DNA from 2 places in the Paenibacillus sp. MDV22-iso6 genome. Region 2 is predicted to be linked to the other one. Evidence: riboswitches for the same ligand, from Rfam matches in the RefSeq annotation. Region 2 holds a riboswitch; the other holds the start of a gene.
The links. Region 2 has a riboswitch for glycine ahead of gcvT (glycine cleavage system aminomethyltransferase GcvT). Riboswitches for the same ligand answer to the same signal wherever they lie in the genome.
Positions count from the first base shown of each region.

Region 1: it holds a riboswitch for glycine, as region 2 does, so the genes downstream of both, sdaAB (L-serine ammonia-lyase, iron-sulfur-dependent subunit beta) here and gcvT (glycine cleavage system aminomethyltransferase GcvT) in region 2, are expected to answer to the same signal.

Region 1 covers NZ_JBZVDZ010000008.1:267,852-277,576, reverse strand. Annotated here, with positions in the region: gene AC4PM4_RS22975 (arsenic transporter) at 1-971, shown strand, start outside; gene AC4PM4_RS22970 (hypothetical protein) at 1,112-1,318, shown strand; gene AC4PM4_RS22965 (phosphate ABC transporter substrate-binding protein) at 1,518-2,441, shown strand; gene pstC (phosphate ABC transporter permease subunit PstC) at 2,557-3,492, shown strand; gene pstA (phosphate ABC transporter permease PstA) at 3,495-4,382, shown strand; gene pstB (phosphate ABC transporter ATP-binding protein PstB) at 4,395-5,150, shown strand; gene AC4PM4_RS22945 (phosphotransferase) at 5,378-6,469, shown strand; gene AC4PM4_RS22940 (MFS transporter) at 6,499-7,776, shown strand; glycine riboswitch at 8,114-8,237, shown strand; glycine riboswitch at 8,242-8,385, shown strand; gene sdaAB (L-serine ammonia-lyase, iron-sulfur-dependent subunit beta) at 8,497-9,186, shown strand; gene sdaAA (L-serine ammonia-lyase, iron-sulfur-dependent, subunit alpha) at 9,176-9,725, shown strand, end outside.
Region 2 covers NZ_JBZVDZ010000004.1:548,125-557,849, reverse strand. Annotated here, with positions in the region: gene gcvPA (aminomethyl-transferring glycine dehydrogenase subunit GcvPA) at 1-398, opposite strand, end outside; gene gcvT (glycine cleavage system aminomethyltransferase GcvT) at 395-1,531, opposite strand; glycine riboswitch at 1,729-1,829, opposite strand; glycine riboswitch at 1,833-1,955, opposite strand; gene gcvH (glycine cleavage system protein GcvH) at 2,303-2,692, shown strand; gene AC4PM4_RS14535 (PTS mannitol transporter subunit IIBC) at 3,257-4,723, shown strand; gene AC4PM4_RS14530 (BglG family transcription antiterminator) at 4,723-6,828, shown strand; gene AC4PM4_RS14525 (PTS mannitol transporter subunit IIA) at 6,825-7,259, shown strand; gene AC4PM4_RS14520 (mannitol-1-phosphate 5-dehydrogenase) at 7,256-8,407, shown strand; gene AC4PM4_RS14515 (cysteine-rich CWC family protein) at 8,460-8,708, opposite strand; gene AC4PM4_RS14510 (endonuclease MutS2) at 8,801-9,725, opposite strand, start outside.

The DNA.
Region 1 (9,725 bases), on a different contig from region 2:
CGCTCTTCGCCAATGATGGTGCAGCGCTAATCCTCACCCCGATTGTGCTCGCGATGGTACGTGCATTGAAGTTCGATGAGCGCATGGTACTTGCCTTTGTTATGGCTAGTGGATTTATCGCGGATACAACGTCGTTGCCGCTGGTCGTCAGCAACCTGGTGAATATCGTATCTGCGGATTATTTCGGTATTACATTTGTGGAATATGCGGTGCGGATGATTGTGCCTAATCTCTTTTCCATCGTGGCGAGTACCGGGATGCTGTTCTTGTTTTATCGCAAAAGCATCCCGCTTCGCTACGATATTTCTGCAGCACGTGATCCACGGGAAGCTATTCGTGATCCGCGGATGTTCCGCATCGCCTGGTTCATGCTGGTGCTGCTGCTCGTGGCCTATGCCTCCAGTGAGTTTTTGCCGATTCCCGTATCGGTTATCGTCGGCGCCGTAGCTCTTTTGTTCGCCATATTGGCAAGAAAGAGCGAAGCTGTGGACCTGAAACGCGTGATTAAAGAAGCACCATGGTCCATTGTCGTGTTCTCGGTGGGCATGTATATCGTGGTGTATGGGTTGCGTAATGCCGGTTTAACCGATCACTTGAGCCGTTGGCTAGATGCCATCGCAGACCATGGTCTGTTAGCTGCCTCAGTGGGGATGGGCATGATCGCAGCGATATTGTCATCCGTAATGAACAATCTGCCCACCGTGTTAATTAACGCATTGGCGATTCAGGGTGCACACACCGAAGGTATTGTGCGTGAGGCGCTGATCTATGCCAATGTGATCGGTTCCGACTTGGGTCCCAAAATGACGCCAATCGGTTCACTTGCCACATTACTGTGGCTGCATGTGCTGTCCCGCAAAGGTGTAAAGATTACATGGGGATATTATTTCAAGGCAGGCATCATCTTAACCATTCCCACACTATTAATCACCTTGGCCGGATTAGCGTTATGGCTATGGATTCTGGGTTAGTAAAATCGTAATTTACATTAACAATCATCATATGATCCAACTTATTGTAAAAAGCTGCTCTCACACGCTGGTGTTACCTACCAGCTATGAAGCAGTTTTTTTGATTCTTCTATAGAAGAATCAAATTCTCTTTTTACATTATGCATGTACACAATGGCCAGCCTTCTACAGTGCTGGCCTTCTTTTTTGCCATCCCCAGTCTGAGGATTAAAATGCCTGAGACACAACCAGCGCTGACACAGCGCAGGGAACGGAACGATTGTGTAAAAGCGAAGCGTTCGCCTTTATCCCCGGATGTATTCCTTGAGAAAAGTAAATCATATAAATCCGGGGATAACAGCGATTGAAACAACGTCCGTTCCCGGAGCGGCCACTTCAGCGCAATTTGTCACAGATGTATTTCAATCCACAGTAAACATTTTTAACATTGCGTTTACAAAACATTGATTTTGAGATGACATAACGCAACTACAATGAATAAAGAGTTGATGGTGAACAAAAATAAAAGCAAATCGCCGTCACTAATTTGGGGGAGGAAAACAAAACATGTTTAAAAAGTTGCCGTTCATTTTGATGACCTTAACGTTCGTACTGGTACTCGCAGCATGCGGATCGAAAAATGACGCTGGTACAGAGGGAAGCAATAATTCCACAGGAGAAACTGCTACTGAACTTAGTGGTAACATTCTCGCTGTTGGATCAACAGCACTGCAACCTCTGGTAGAGCAAGCTGGACAAAAATTTATGGCAGTTGATGAATATAAGAACGTGATGGTACAAGTGCAAGGCGGCGGTAGTGGTACTGGTTTGACACAAGTATCCGAGGGACAAGCTACAATCGGTAACTCTGACGTATTTGCAGAAGAGAAAATCGATGACGCAGCAAAAGTAAGCGAACTGAAAGATCACCAAGTGGCTGTTGTAGCCATCGCTCCAGTAAGCAACAAAGATGCAGGTGTACAAGATTTGACGAAGCAACAACTGATCGACATTTTCTCTGGTAAAATCACAAACTGGAAAGATGTTGGCGGTAAAGATCAAGCCATCGTTATCGTAAACCGTCCTAGCAGCTCCGGTACTCGTGCAACATTCGAGAACTTTGCACTGGGAACAAAAGTGGAAGATATCCAAGGTTCTATTCAGGAAGATTCCTCTGGTACAGTTAAAAAGCTCGTAGCTGAAACGCCGGGCGCAATTGGTTACTTGGCTCTGTCCTACCTGGATGACAGCCTGCAAGTTTTGAAATACGAAGGTGTAGAAGCAACGGTTGAAAACGTAGAAGCAGGAACTTATCCGGTATGGGCTTACGAGCACATGTACACCAAAGGTGACCCGGATGCAGCAACAAAAGCATTCCTCGACTACATCCTGAGTGACGAAATTCAACAAAACGACGTGACGGAGCTTGGTTACATCCCAGTATCCGGCATGAAAGTAAAACGTGACGCAGCAGGCACTGTGACTCAATAATCTTTGAACTTGCGCATACAGCGAGAGAGGCGGACCCAGGTCCTGCCTCTTTGCGCGGTTTGCTCTGGATTAATCCCATATTTTGCATGAATTCTACTATAGAAGGATGGTTGTTATGGAACAGACCGAAGGGGGAACGGTAATGAACAACAAGTTGAAACCGCGCCGGCCCTTGAGAGAGAAGCATTATTGGGAAGAGTGGACGGGACGGATCTATACGTCGATTTGTGTCGTTTTCCTGATCGTTGTCATGTTTTCCATCGTTTATTTTGTAGCGTCCAAAGGCTTGTCGACCTTTTTCCAGGATGGCGTGAGTATGCGCGAATTTTTAACCGGAAAAACGTGGAATCCAACGGGAGAACCTGCTGCCTATGGAGCGTTGCCGTTCATTACCGGTTCATTCATAACAACATTACTTGCAGCTCTGATTGCAAGTCCACTTAGCTTGTGTGCAGCGCTCTTCATGACCGAGATTGTACCAGGTAAAGGTAAAAAGATATTGCAACCTGCGATTGAGCTGCTGTCCGGTATTCCTTCCGTTGTGTACGGGTTTATCGGTCTCAGTGTTATCGTTCCTTTATTGCGCAGCATGTTTGGCGGAGCCGGCGTCGGGATTGCAGCCGGATGTTTGGTTCTGTCTGTTATGATTTTGCCTACCGTAACAAGTATTATGGCAGATGCACTGTCTGCACTGCCGAAAGGTCTGCGTGAATCGTCCTACGCACTGGGGGCAACACGCTGGCAAACGATCTACCGTGTCATTATCCCGACGGTTCTTCCAGCTTTGCTGACAGGGATTGTACTTGGTATGGCACGCGCATTTGGTGAAGCTCTTGCCGTACAGATGGTCATCGGGAATGCACCACATGTACCGACATCACTGCTCGAATCGGCTTCAACGTTAACGAGTGTAATCACCCTGAGTATGGGTAACACCACGATGGGATCTGTTCATAATAATGCACTGTGGAGTATGGCGCTTGTCCTGCTGGTGATGACCTTTGTCTTCGTCATTCTGGTTCGCCTGCTTGAAAGGAGGAACCGGGTATGAAAATGAAGGCTAAAACGGTAGATAAAGTTGCCACATCCGTTATCGTTGTTCTGGCGCTGTTCATTGTTGTTCTCTTGCTCGGTTTGCTTGGCTTCATTCTGGTACGTGGGATTGGGCAGATTAACTGGCACTTCCTGACCAGTGCACCACAGCTGCTCAAAGGTGGAGGCGGGATTGGACCGCAATTATTCAACTCAATATTCCTGCTTGTTCTGACCTTGATTATTACGATTCCGCTCGGATGGGGCGGCGGTATTTATATGGCTGAGTACGCCAAGCCGGGCCGGATCACAAGTTTTATTCGACTCGTTGTCGAAGTGTTATCCTCGTTCCCATCTATCGTTATTGGTTTGTTCGGACTCTTGTTAATTGTTAATACATTTGGTCTTGGATTCTCCTTATTATCGGGTGCCATGGCCTTGGCTATATTCAATCTTCCACTCATGGTGCGGACAACGGAGCAAGCGTTCCGGGCCGTTCCGAAAGAGCAGAAGGAAGCGGGTCTTGCACTCGGATTGTCCAAATGGAAAATTATCACCTCCATTCTGCTGCCTGTGGCATTGCCAAGCTTAATCACGGGTACGATCCTGGCATCGGGCCGGATCTTCGGTGAAGCAGCAGCCCTGATGTTCACAGCAGGTATGAGTAGTCCACCGCTGGACTTCACGGACTGGAATCCAACGAGTCCAAGATCGCCGATCAATCCATTGCGTCCGGCAGAGACGTTAGCTGTGCACATCTGGAAAGTAAACAGTGAAGGCATTGGCCCGGATTCCAAAGAAGTAGCAGCTGGCGCTTCAGCCGTGCTTGTACTTCTCGTACTGGCGTTCAATCTCAGTGCACGCTGGATCGGTCGGGTGGTTTACCGCCGCATGACAGCTTCGAAATAAGGAGGAACCAACATGGCCATACCTTTTGGTACGGAACAGTTAAGCATATATTATGGGCATTTTCAGGCAGTTAAGCAGATCAGCCTGACTTTTCCCGAAGCCAGTGTAACGGCACTCATTGGACCATCCGGCTGTGGTAAATCCACGTTCCTGCGGTCGCTCAACCGAATGAACGACGAGATTGCCGGTTCCCGCACCGAGGGACATATCTGGATGGATGGCAATGATCTGAATGAGCCGGGCACAGATGTAATCAAACTCCGTCAGAAGATCGGCATGGTGTGGCAGAAGCCGAACCCTTTCCACAAGTCTATCTACAACAATATCGCGTTTGGCCCCCGCTACCGCGGTATTAAGAACAAGAAGGCACTGGATGAAATTGTGGAAAAAAGCTTGCGTCGCGCTGCGCTCTGGGACGAAGTGAAGGACAGACTGAATGAATCTGCCCTGGCCCTTTCGGGTGGGCAACAGCAGCGGCTCTGTATCGCCCGCGCGTTGTCGGTTGATCCGCAGATTTTGCTGCTCGATGAGCCGGCATCTGCGCTTGACCCGGTATCAACGGGTAAGGTGGAGGAGTTGATCTCGGAGCTCAAGAAGGAGCTGCGGATCGTAATTGTTACCCATAATATGCAGCAGGCGGCACGCATCTCGGATTATACAGCTTATTTTTATCTGGGAAGCATGATTGAGCACGGGGATACGGAACATATTTTCACCAACCCGGACAATCGTCTGACTCAAGAATATATTATGGGACGTTTCGGTTAACTGTTAAATTGGATGGAGTATGAGATCGAGATAGATTTATAGAGATAGAAGGAAGCATAACACTCGGGCGAGGTCGTTCGGGGGTTATGCTTTTTTACATCATTCTACATATGGAATAGTTTGCCAAAATAAAAACAATCATGCTACGATATTTGTGAGCACCACCTTTAATTTGATAAGAGAAGGAGATGTGGATCATAACTACCCATAAGATTGCCCATGACACCATGGCAACTGAAATTATCTCGCATTATTCCATAGAAAAGCCTGCAATTTCCTTTATCCGACATAATGAAAATCTAACGTATCAGGTGGTTGATGAATCAACCGGAGAGAAGTACCTATTGCGTATACATAAAGCCGCTTTTGCAAGCATGACGGGCATCCAGCATACACGACCTGCACTTGAAGCAGAGATGAATCTACTTTATACATTACGGGCTACCAGACCATTGCGGGTGCAGACTCCTGTACGCAATACATCGGATGAGTGGGTCACCGTCTGGTTGGACGAAGCAGGAGAAGAGATCTGTTGTACTGTTCTGGAATGGATTGAGGGCAGGGATATTAAGCAGGGAGAACGTCTGACAACAGCGCAGATTCATGATTTGGGCGTACAGTTGCAGACGTTGCACCAATATGGACGACGACCAACGGGAGCTCCTGAGCCTCAGGTGGGTTCACTGAAGTCTGAAAGCGGGCAGCAGACGAATGACCGTGAACAGCACGCTGATAAGGCGATCATCTCAGATATATATAACGATAGCCCTGCCTTAGAGCAAATGGGAGTAAGACCAGCCTATGGCTCGATCAAAGAGAATCTGGTCATGTTGGAGCAATTGGAGGAAGGCGTTAGACGTGGTATCTTTACTCCTGAAGATTTCGATCTGATTCGTGAGACGTTTGAGAACATTAACGGGCAACTCGAAACGTATCCGCACAATGCCGAGACATGGGGAGTAATTCACGGAGATATTACCCGCGGCAATCTGCTAGTGACGGATCAGGGTATATCTATGATTGATTTTTGTTTATACGGTTATGGCTACTATCTCTTTGATGCCGGAGGTGCGGCTACGATTTTCAATCGGGAGGAACGGGATGTCTTCCTATCGGGATATACGGAGCAGACAGGACCACTGACGAAGCGTGATATTCGGTTAATGGAAGGATTCATGCTGATCTTTACGTTCGGCTATTTTGCATTTCAGATGGAGAATGAGTCCAGGTACGAATGGATGAAAGAGCGGATGCCTCTTATATGCAGCAAATTTTGTAGACCATATCTGCAGAACGAGAGTATTTTCTATGAGTTATAATTTGTGATTTCTAGTGGGTGGGTAGCGCTATGAAGAACATTCGTGCAAAGAGAGTTGCATCGAAGGGGCAGTCTGGTGGCTGGAAGCATGCCGGATTGCTACTTAGCGGAGTGGGCATATCCAATCTGGGTGATTTCATATATATTGTGGCGATCAACCTGATGGTATTGAATATGACACAGTCTCCAGCGGCAGTCGCAGGGTTGTGGATTATCTCGCCGATTGCTTCGGTGTGCACTAAGTTTTGGTCAGGCAGCCTGATTGATCGTTATGATCAGCGACAGCTGATGATTGGTGCTGATATGCTACGGGCATTGTTGGTGGCGGCGCTCCCACTGATGTCCAGCCTATGGATGATGTACGCAGTGATGTTTCTGATCAGCATGTCTTCATCTATATTTGTCCCTTCCTCTCAGGTATACATTACCCGGTTGGTACCTGCTGAACGGCGCAAGCGCTTCAATTCCCTACAAGCCCTGATCAGCTCAGGGGCATTTATTACCGGCCCAGCAGTTGCAGGAGTGATGCTAATTTATTTATCTCCGGCGGCAGCCATTTATGCCAATGCGGTTTCTTTTGCTGCTTCTGCGTTGATTCTAATGTTTCTTCCCAAACTGGGCATTGGAGAACAGAATATAGGGACGGGAAGCAGACTCACACCTCGGATGATTGCCCAGGATTGGAGAGCTGTACTGAGCTTCAGCCGAAAGTCGGGCTACGTGGTCGGTATATATGCCCTGTTCCAGATTATTCTGGTGGTCGGCATGTCGCTGGATGCTCAGGAAGTGGTGTTTATCCGTCAGGTGATGAACCTGCCTGAATCACAGTACGGAGCATTAATGAGTATCACCGGAATCGGTTATTTGGCAGGTTCCATGCTGGTTTGGATGTTCGCCAAACATTTGCCGATCCGTCACATGATGGGTGGCGGTGTACTTCTGGTCGCGCTGGGTTATTTTCTGTTCTCCCGTTCATTCTCGTTTGAGCTGGCGGCGGTTGCCTTTATTCTGCTCGGTCTGTGCTCCGCACTGGCGAATACGGGCCTGGTTACCTTTTATCAAAATAATATCCCTGTCGATCTGATGGGGCGAATGAGCAGTGTACTTGGACTAGTGTTAAGTATGCTACAGGTGGCTTCCATTTTGATTGCAGGCGTAGTGGCCGAGCAGTTGTCACTTCGTATGGTATATACAGTTGTATCCGGGGTTATGCTGCTGGCTGCGTTGGGATTGTGGGTGACGAGTATGCTTCCTTCCCGAAGCAGGTATTACGATGAACCATCGAAGCCCAAGGCGATGGTGGGGTGACAGGCAGAAATACGGCAATTCTAGTACAGAATAAAGGTTACCTGAATACCCGAACCGTTCTGTGGAACATAACATAAATAGTATTAAACACTGATAGTCACTAATAGAAAATGAACAATGTATACGCTTTCGAGATGAAACGCATTAACACATTCATGTGATGAAAGTTTACAGTTCGTTAATTTATTTAGTGTATAAAATGGAAAAAAGCAAATATTCACAAAGAAATCGTTAAGTTTGTTGACACTGATCTTCCGGTCGATTAATCTTAATGAGAAAGTATTAAAAACTTCAATTATCGTTCTGTTACAAGATCAGAATGGTTCCATACAGCGAATGATAGCGAGCGGGAGAGACCTGGGCATGTCGAGTAAAATGGCAGCTGTCGGGCACCGAAGGAGCAAGCTGCTACGCACCCGGCGCAGTGGTTAATCTCTCAGGTAAATGTACCATCGTTGGACGCAACTCTGGAGAGTGCGCGAAACTGCGCCACCCAAGGGGTATATGGTCAAGCAGCACGGTGTGCAGGGTGACATCACCTGTGAATACAGGGATTGCATCGATCCGCCGCGCTGCTTATCATGAAACTCTCAGGTATCGAGGACAGAGAGAGGGCCTAGGGCCTTCTTCTGTCCTTTTTTGATGTCATCATTCAGTAATAAAGGAACATTATGGGTGTACGTCTGGATGAAAATGACGATTATAAATGGAGGGTTTGCGATGCGTTTTAAAGACGTTTTTTCAATTATTGGTCCGTCCATGACAGGTCCATCAAGTTCACATACGGCTGGAGCGGCAAGATTGGGGCGAATTGCCCGTCAGTGGCTGGGGTGCACGCCTGAACGCGCTCGATTAACACTGTATGGCTCGTTCGCCGATACGTATCAGGGGCATGGTACGGATCTTGCGTTAATCGGTGGCCTGCTTGATTATGTGACTGATGATCCACGTATACCGGATGCAGAACAATATGCAGAGGAAGTGGGTATGGAGGTAGAGTTTTTTACAAGTGGCCTGCCTGCTCCTCATCCGAATACGGTCAAGATTGAACTGTGGCATGGAGACCGTCAATGCTCACTAATTGGTGCTTCCATTGGCGGAGGTAGTGTATCGGTGCATGCATTGAATGATTTTCGTGTACAGATCAGCGGAGAGTTTCCCACACTTGTACTGCGCCATTCGGACAAAGCAGGGGTGCTCGCTTCCGTAACCTCCACCATCAGTTCGTCCGGGGTGAACATCGGGTACATGCAAGTGGATCGGAAAGCCCGGGATGGTGAAGCATTGACAGCGATGGAGATGGATGGTGTGCCAAATCCTGAGATGCTGAACCGTCTGCGGTCACTGGATCATATGCTGGACATTCGCGTGATTGATTTGAAGAGAGGGGTCGAGCCTGATGCGGTTTAAACATCTACATGAACTGAATACCATCTGTACAGCAGAATCCAAAACCATCGCCGAGCTGATGATCGAAGAGCAGGTTCAGGAGACGAATATCCCGGAAGCGGATGTTGTACGGCAGATGTCGGATTACTATCAGGTGATGAAGGAAGCTGTACACAAAGGGCTGACAGAAGATACGACATCACGCAGCGGTTTGACTGGCGGAGACGGCAAAAAAATGGCTGAGTACATTCGTAAAGGTGAGACTTGTTCTGGAGATGCTTCTGCACTGGCCATGGCGTATGCCCTTTGTGTATCGGAAGTGAATGCCTCCATGGGCCGGATCGTTGCCACACCAACAGCCGGTTCTTGCGGCATCATTCCGGGTGTGTTTATTAGCTCCCAAGAGCGTTTTGGCTGGAGTGACGAGCATCTGGTGAACGGTCTGTTCTGTGCGGGAGCGATTGGTTATGTCATTGCCAACAATTCATTTATCTCCGGTGCCGAGGGTGGCTGTCAGGCTGAAGTGGGTTCTGCCATCGGTATGGCCGCTGGAGCCATGG
Region 2 (9,725 bases):
TTGGCTACAGCCATGCCTGTCAACTCACAGATGTAGGATTGAAACTCGAAAATCGCCTGCAATTCTCCTTGGCTGATCTCGGGTTGATAAGGTGTATAGGCTGTATAGAACTCGGAACGGGAGATGACATGATTAATGACGGAGGGAACGTGGTGATCATAAATGCCTGCACCCAGGAAACTGGCGTGTGTCTCGAAGTTGGCATTCGCTGCCGCTTGCTTCGACATATGACGTGTCAGTGCGTATTCATCCAGTTTGGAGGAAACAGGCAGTTCGCCCTGATAGCGAATCTCCTGTGGAATGTCATGGAACAGATCCTCAATCGTTTCCACGCCGATGGTTGCCAGCATGGCACTCTGATCCTGCTCGGTCATGGGAATGTAGCGATGCTTGCTCATGCTTGATCAGCTCCTTGAGTAGGTGTCTTTGGCGCACGTGTCCGTTTATGAAAAGGGGTCTTCACAACCTCGGCTTTCAATTTCTTGCCACGAATCTCAATCTCCAGCGGGGTACCCAGTGCAGCATATTTGCTATCAATCAAGGCCAGCCCCAGATTGCGTTTCAACGTAGGCGACTGAGTGCCTGTGGTCACTTCACCAATCTGCACGCCTTCGGCGTAAATGGGATAATGAGGGCGAGGGATGCCGCGCTCCAGCACTTCGATGCCGACCAGCTTTCGGGCAGGCCCATCATTTTTTTGCTGCAACAAGGCTTCATGTCCGATAAACGGTCCTGCATTTAGCTTCACAAACATACTTACGCCAGCCTCCAGCGGTGAGATGGTTGCAGACAATTCCTGTCCATACAGGGGCAGCTTGGCTTCAAAGCGCAGCGTATCCCGGGCGCCTAGTCCAGTCGGAACGAGTCCGTGACCTTCTCCGGCTTGCATCAATCCGTTCCAGACCGCAGCGGCTTGTTCCGCAGGAACATAGAGCTCAAAGCCATCTTCACCGGTATATCCGGTGCGGGATAACAGCAATGTAACGCCACATACCTTCGCATTTGCTACAAATCGGAAAGGCTCAATCGAAGACACATCGGTATCTGTCACCGTTCCGAGAATATCGACTGCCAGCGGACCTTGCAGGGCAAGCAGCGCCGTTTGATCCGAATCATTGGTCATCGTTACGCCTGGCGTCATGTGCTGTTGCAGCCATGCCCAGTCCTTGTCGATGTTGGAGGCGTTAACTACCAGCATATAATGCTGGTCTTTCAGTTTATAGATCAGCAGATCATCGACCACGCCGCCATCCGGATAACACATTAACGTGTATTGGGCCTGACCGGGAACGAGTGTTGTTATATCATTGGTGGTCATGTACTGTAAAAAAGCTTCTGCGTGTTCACCTTGTACGGTGAATTCACCCATGTGGGATACATCAAATAATCCGGCACGTTCTCTTACCGCTTCGTGCTCTTTCTGAATTCCACTGAATTGTACCGGGAGCTCCCAGCCACCAAAATCAATGCATCGTACGCCTTCATATTGCTGATAGAGTGGAAAGAGTGGGGTTCTAAGCAAATCGGACATCCAATCACCTCGTCATGGGCCGTCAACCGGCCGAGTGTGTAACCGTGGATCAATGAATCTGGCATCATATTTTATTATAAAAGTAAGGTAAGGACGCTATAGGCAGCGCCGCTCTATAACCTGTTTTCGTTTTTTTGGGAAAAAGGAAAAGGACAGGCCAAAGAATCGGCATGCCAGAAGCACGCTGTATTCTTAGGCTCTGTCCTTGGTACCTGAGAGTTACCCCGCCGAATGATGCAGCAGGTTTCCCCTTGGGTGATCATAACGCCCATACAGGGCGATTAGATGCTCTCCAGAGTTGCGTCCCGTAAAAGTCCTTTTGCCTGAGAGATTCACCTCCGCTTGTCGGTGGCTTACTCCTTCGGCGTTACCGCATGTACACCCTGATTCGGGTGTCAAGGGTAATCTCTCCCTTTACATTCATCCGCGGGTATTGCATAGACCAATTAAACACATTTACTACTCTCATTAAAGCCTGAATCGTCTATTGATGTCAAGAACGATATCATAGATATGAACAAAAAATCCGAATGAAATTTTTAATTAACATTAAAATGTACGTCTATTTATAAAGAGTGCGCTTACTTTTCTAATATTCACCATTATATGTAGGGAGGGTCCATTTGAGTTACAGGCATATAAGGAAGAAAAACAAATAAATTGTGAGGTATCTTGACATTTGAATCGAAAATATCATACGCTATGTTCTGGGAAAAAGGTTAAGGTCAAAGAAACGCATGCACTCATTAATGAAAAGCGAGGCGGATATCGATGAGCGAATTGAAAAGTGATTTCCTGTACAGTGAAGAGCACGAATGGGTGCAGACCGTAGGGGAGGATACCGTACGTATTGGCATTACCGAGTTCGCGCAGCATCAGCTGGGTGACATTGTGTTTGTAGAATTGCCTGACCTTGAATCGGATGTAAAAGCGGAAGACGGCATTGGAACGATTGAATCCGTCAAAACCGTTTCGGATTTGTTTTCTCCTGTCAGTGGAACGATTATTGCTGTGAATGATGCATTGCAGGATTCCCCGGAGCTGGTTAACAACTCCCCATATGAGGAAGGCTGGATGATCGAGATTCGTGTTGAGGGCGACCTCACAGCAGCACTTTCCACATTGATGAACGCGGATGCGTATCGTAAACATACGGAATAATATTAAGGTGCAAATTTCCGCTAGATACGGAGTTTCAGCTTAATGGAAAAGTTCGTTTAACGTAATAAAAATGAATCGATTGATTATAGATCCGGATGGTGATACAGCTCATTCGGAGAATACTTAGGCGCAATTGCCTCACCTGGGACAGGGTGAGGCAATTGCGCTTTTTCGTTGTTAACAGACGAAAGGGATGGAATGAATATCAATTAACGTGTTTCATCAATATTTCTAATTGAGATAGAAACAGCTCGTTCAAATAGAATAAATTTACAATTTCGTTTGTCATTAAAATGGGGCATTTCGTGGGTATGATACATGAAAGGGAATAACAGGTTCCATTCCATATACAAGGTTCAAACATGGGACAATCCTTTAAATTTAAATCTTGTCATCAACGTTCATGACGGAAGTAGGTTTTCATTTCGTTGTAGAAGATACCGTTTTCATTTACGATATGGTTGTAAATTAAGATTTATTGAAGATTTGTACCTTTGTTCGTCTGGATCATCGTTGTCAAAATTCAGTGGAATTAAGGTTTAATATGTTGAGGAGGTTTTCAATATGAGTTCAGTGGACGCAAAGTCCGAAAAAAGCGGAGGAATACGGGTCGGCGTTCAGAAGTTTGGACGTTTCCTGAGTGGTATGGTTATGCCGAACATGGGTGCATTTATCGCCTGGGGTTTGATTACGGCATTGTTCATTCCAAAAGGATGGTTCCCTAACGCAGATTTTGCATTGCTGGTTGATCCAATGATCAAATATTTGCTGCCTTTGCTTATCGGTTACACAGGCGGTACCATGGTACACGGCCAACGTGGTGGTGTAGTCGGTGCAATAATGACCATCGGGGTTATTGTCGGCAGTGACATTCCAATGTTCCTTGGCGCCATGATTGCCGGACCATTGGGAGCTTGGGTCATTAAGAAATTTGACAAAGCTGTCGATGGCAAAATCAAATCAGGGTTTGAGATGCTGGTTAACAACTTCTCCGCTGGTATTATTGGTGGGATTTTGGCCCTTCTAGCCCTTAAAGGCATCGGGCCTTTCGTTGAAGCGATTAGCAAGGTGTTATCGGCTGGGGTAGAAGCTTTGATGAACGCTGGTCTTCTCCCGCTGGTCAACCTGATCATTGAGCCAGGAAAAGTATTATTCCTGAACAATGCCATCAACCATGGGATTCTGACACCGATTGGTACGGATCAAGCAAGAGAACTGGGGCAATCCGTATTATTCATGCTTGAATCCAACCCAGGACCTGGACTCGGCATTTTGCTGGCATACTGCTTCTTCGGTCGCGGATCAGCCAAATCTTCCGCTCCAGGTGCTGTAATCATTCATTTCTTTGGCGGGATTCACGAGATTTATTTCCCTTACATTCTGATGAGACCGATACTGATTCTGGCTGCGATGGCTGGTGGTGTGGCGGGTACATTGACCTTCATGCTGACAGGAGCTGGTTTGGTATCTGCACCGTCACCGGGAAGTATCATTGCCTACTCATTGTTAACACCTAAGGGCGGATATCTTGGTATGTTTGCCGGGGTAGCCGTAGCTGCGGTTATCTCCTTCCTCGTGGCATCCATACTGCTCAAAACAGGTAAACAGAAGGATGACGAAGATCTGGATAGTGCTTCCAGCCGCATGAAAGATATGAAAAATCAGGGCAAAACGGGTAACCTCACCGTTGATAAAGACAATCGTGAAGCTGACCGTGCAGCCGATATTGCTTCTTCGGCAGTAAAAACGGATATCAATAAAATTGTATTCTCCTGTGATGCAGGTATGGGTTCGAGTGCCATGGGTGCCTCGATTCTGCGGAAGAAAATGAAGGCAGCCGGTGTGGATGTCGCTGTAACCAACACGGCGATCAGTGAGATTCCACAAGATGCCGACATCGTCATCACACAGAAAACATTGACTGACCGGGCCAAATCCGTGGCTCCAAATGCAGAGCATATTTCCATCGATAACTTCCTGAAGAGTCCTGAATATGAGGCACTGGTGGAGCGCCTCAAATCCGACTCCTGATGAGTAATATTACAAGGAGACAGCGTGAGATCGTGGAGTTCCTGCTGGAGCATCCTCATGAGGTAACTGCTGGCGATATAGCTGTTGTGGTCAAAGTAAGCACTCGTACCGTACATCGAGAGTTGCAGATGATTGAACAATGGCTTGAGCCCCTTGGCATGAGATTGGAAAAAAAATCGGGAACCGGGGTTCGAATTGATCCCGGTTCCGATGATTTGGCCGTATTGCGTCAACAACTTGAGCTTAACGAATATGTGGAGTTTACGCCCGAAGAGCGTAAACTCTTCATGCTTTGTATTTTGCTGGATGAATCCGAGCCTGTGAAGCTGCTTGCATTGGCCTCAGATCTGAAGGTAACCGTGTCTACGGCAAGCAATGATCTGGACGATCTGGAACCACGCATTCAGCTGGCTGGATTGAAGCTGGTTCGCAGACGTGGATATGGGGTCAAGATCAATGGAAGCGAGCTGGCTCATCGCATGGCTATTTCCGCGCTCGCTCTTGAATATCTGGATGAATCCGATTTATTCGGTAGACAAGCGGAGCAGGGAGTTTCCAAAGTAAACAGCAAACTTCTGGAAATGATAGGGCATGAGGATGTACTTACGGTCGAAAATGCATTATGGCAGCCGGATATTGAGTGGTTGGAAAATATCCCGGAACGTCAATACATGAAGCTGCTGATCCAATTGTCTGTAGCGGTTGTGCGGATTCGCAAAGGTTTTGGCATAGGTCGGGGCACACAACAGGACAAAAATGACGTTGGGAATCCACTGCAAGATGAGCGGAAGGTGCCGGAATATTTGGCTTCACGGTTGTGCGGCGTTCTATCTGCCCAGCTTGGGCTGGAGTTTGTCGGCGAGGAGCAGGCTTATTTTCACAGGCTGCTAGTTGAAATCGAGCAATCGATTCATTCCTCGCGTCTTCTGCCCATAGACGATCTGGTCTTACTCGACATGGTTCGTTCTCTTACAGATCGAATGCAGGAGAAAACTCATTATTCGTTCCATGAGGATCGTCTGCTTCGTGAAGGTCTGATTGCCCATATAGAGCCGGTGCTGGAACGAATGGATGGGCGGCAGCTCATCCGTAATCCGTTGCTTCAGCAGATCCGCAAGGATTATGAATCACTGTTTGAGGATGTAAAGAAAGCCGTGCGAGAGGCTTGGCCCAATACGGATGTGCCGGATGAGGAGATCGGATTTTTGGTAATGCACTTCGGTGCTTCCATTGAACGGCTGCGGGTGCTGAAGCGTGAAATCAGGGCTGTCGTCGTCTGTACGAGTGGGATTGGATCTTCACGGATGTTATCGAGCCGTCTGTCCAAGGAAATTCCCGAAATTCGGATTGTGGACAGCGTGTCCTGGTATGAAGCCGCACGTATACCGAAGACGGAATATGATCTGGTTCTCTCTACCGTGGATCTGCCGATGGATAAACATCAATACTACAAGGTAAGCCCACTGCTGACGGCAGAAGAAAGTGAACGTTTAAGAAACTTCATCAGGACAACGACGCTTCAGCGGGAACATAGTCCCCCACCTGAAGCAGACTCAGGGACAACAGGACGAATTTCCGATCCGGTTGGACTGGAAGCGACCCTGATTGAAATCGTACAGATAATCGGCAAGTTTCAGGTGTTCCCGCTGGATAATCAGGAGATCGGATTTTTAGAAACGGCTTACGCCATGTGCAGCGTTTTGCATCAATCCGGTGTATTGAATAATCCAGATGAGATTGCCAGGCTGCTGGAGGAGCGTGAAGCTGTTGGAAGTCAGAAGATTCCCGGAACTTCCCTCGCTCTGTTTCATACACGCAGTGATGGCATTCACAGTCCTTCAATTACGCTGTTCCAATTGACAGAGCCGCTTCTACGCACGCCGGAAGACCCGGCAGGTGTCAGCCATGTGCTCTTGATGCTTGGACCCAGACAGTTATCGAAGGAAAGTTTGGAGGTACTGAGTGAAATCAGTGCGCTATTGTTGCAGGAAGAAATGATTGCATTACTTGAAAAAGGCAACCGGGATGATCTTATTCATTACTTGTCCCAAGAACTTGCGGGATTTTACCGCAGCAAAACCGAAATTGGAGGTATTCAAACATGAGTGTGTTAACTAAAGATAAAGTCATCATGAATGCAACGGCTCAGGACAAATACGAAGCGATTCGTATGGCAGGTCAAATTTTGAAAGACGCGGGACATATCACCGCTGAATACATCGACAAAATGCTGGAGCGTGAAGAGATTGTCTCCACGTATGTCGGCAACGGACTTGCGATTCCACACGGCACGAAGGAATCCAAATCATTCATCCTGTCCACAGGCATTTCCGTCATTCAGTTCCCGCAAGGTGTTGATTTTGGGGAAGAAAAAGCGTATATGGTCATTGGTATCGCCGCTCAAGGTGGAGAACATATGGAGATCCTGACCAGCATCGCAGTCATCTGCGCCGAGGAAGAGAACATGGAAGCTTTGCGTCATGCTCAAACCGCCGAAGAAGTCATCACTATTTTGGAAAGTGAAATGGAACTATGAAGGCCCTTCACTTTGGAGCAGGTAATATTGGACGTGGCTTTATCGGTTTGATTCTGTCCCGTGCAGGCTACAATGTTGTTTTCTCCGACGTTAATCAGGAGCTGGTTAAGGCTCTAGAGCAGCGTGGAGAGTATACGGTTGAACTGGCTAACGAGGCCAAAGACCTGGAGACAGTTACCGGTGTGAGTGCAATCGATGGAACCAATTTGGATACCGTTGCTCAGAATGTTGCAGAAGCTGAACTGATCACAACTGCAGTGGGCGTGAACATTCTGAAACATATTGCTCCCGGTATTGCCAAAGGACTTACGTCCAGATTGGGAACGGGCGATGTCTTCCAGCCCCTTCACATTATTGCCTGTGAAAATGCAATTGGAGCCAGCACTCAGCTGAAAGAACATGTATATGGCCTGCTTGATGAGCGGACTCGCCTGCTTGCGGATCAGTACGTGTATTTCCCGGACTCTGCCGTAGATCGGATTGTGCCGATTCAGCATCATGAAGATTCATTGCATGTACAGGTAGAGCCTTTCTATGAATGGGTTGTTGACCGTTCACAAATGGCCCCTGCGTTCAAACCGGTTGAGGGTGTAATGTATGTGGATGATCTGGAGCCTTATATCGAACGGAAGCTGTTTACCGTAAATACGGGACACTGTATTGCCGCTTATATTGGATATGTGAATGGGTTTGATACAATTCAGAAGGCTATTGCCGATGAAAAAGTCAAATCCATCGTATATGGTGCCTTGCAGGAAACCGGAGCCGTTTTGGTGAAGCGTTTTGGATTCAATGCCGACGATCATCAGTTGTACATTGCCAAAATATTGGAACGGTTCGTTAACCCGCATCTGACGGATGAGGTAACTCGTGTAGGACGTTCTCCACTGCGGAAACTGTCCCCGAATGACCGTCTGGTTCGCCCAGCTCTCCAGGCTTACGAGTATGGAACGGAGACAACACTTTTGGCGATGGGTATGGCCGCTGCCTGCAAGTTTGACGTATCCGAAGACCCGGAAGCGGTGGAACTCCAGACTACGATCCAGCAAAAAGGGATTGAAGCAGCACTCAGCCAGTATACGTCCATGGATGAGAGTCATCCTGTACTGAAGCAGGCTGTAGCGCATTATCAACAAATGCAGAAGTAACGTTCTGTATTTCAATACAAAATAATATTGATTGAAGAAGAGCCTCACAGGGTTAACTGTGGGGCTCTTTATTTTGCTCTGTCTTCTTTTTATACGTATCCAGACATGCCTCGCAGATGCAGGACTTCCTGCGCTGTTCTGCCGGAATGGGGTCAAATACCCCTTCTGGGAACACAGCCCGGTTACACCAGCATTCTGAATGAGGACGACCAGCCGCATAGGAGCAGCCATTGGCCTCACCGCATAAAGGACATACAAGAACTTCTGGAGTGACTTTCTTTGTATCCTGCTCAACAGACATACGAGTCTTCCTTCCCCGATAAATTTCTAACCACGAACGATCGATAGGTTTATTAAAGTATAGCAACTCAACCCATTATATCAATCCTGTGGTTATTCTTCAGGGGGCAATTCAATTTTCAGTCCTTCCACATGCTTGCGACTCATCAGTTTGCGTTTCTTTCGGTTCTCTTTGGACTCCAGCACAATGTCGAGGTCATAGTCACCCGGATATAGTTCATCTGCGGAGATGTGCAGAGTTAGACGTTTCTTATGAATTTTGACTTTACGTCCACGCAGCATGACTCCGATATTTCCGCGACTGTCCTCCACATCACATACGATGCCTGACTGGTTCAGATAAGCTGCATAGACGCGATCCCCTTTTCGGAATGCTTTGGCAGGGGGCGCGGGTTCTAATGTTTCAGGCCGATCAGCAGATTGCTTTCTAGTTCCAGTCTGTACGGACGGGCTGATAGGTTTTATCGTGTTCCTTGCTTCATTCAATTGTTCTTGTTCAACCGTGCTGTTTATTTGCGATGACGTTGAACTTACGTTAGGCACGGATGGAGAGGAGGTGGAAGAGACACTTTGCGAGACACCCTGATCTGAAATGAGCTTGGAGCGCTCAATAATACGCTGTGGCATACCCAATTTCAGTGCAATGGAATAGGCATAGCTGTCCCCGGCTTCTCCGATCCGCAATCGATAAAGAGGTTGAAGAGAGACCGTATCAAATTCCATTCTTGCATTCTCAAATCCAGGCGTGGATGCTGCAAAATGTTTGATTTCCCCAAAATGGGTTGTAGCGATAACGGTAGCTCCACGGCTGTGCAGCTCCTCCAGCATGGCGATCGAGAGTCCCACTCCCTCACCGGGATCGGTACCGGAGGCCATCTCGTCAATAAGCACAAGTGTCGATGAATCGGCTTGCTCCAGGATGCCAATCATGTTGCGAATATGTGCAGAAAAGGTACTGAGTGCTTGCTCCAGGCTCTGTCCATCGCCGATATCAACAGCAATTTCATGATACACGGCC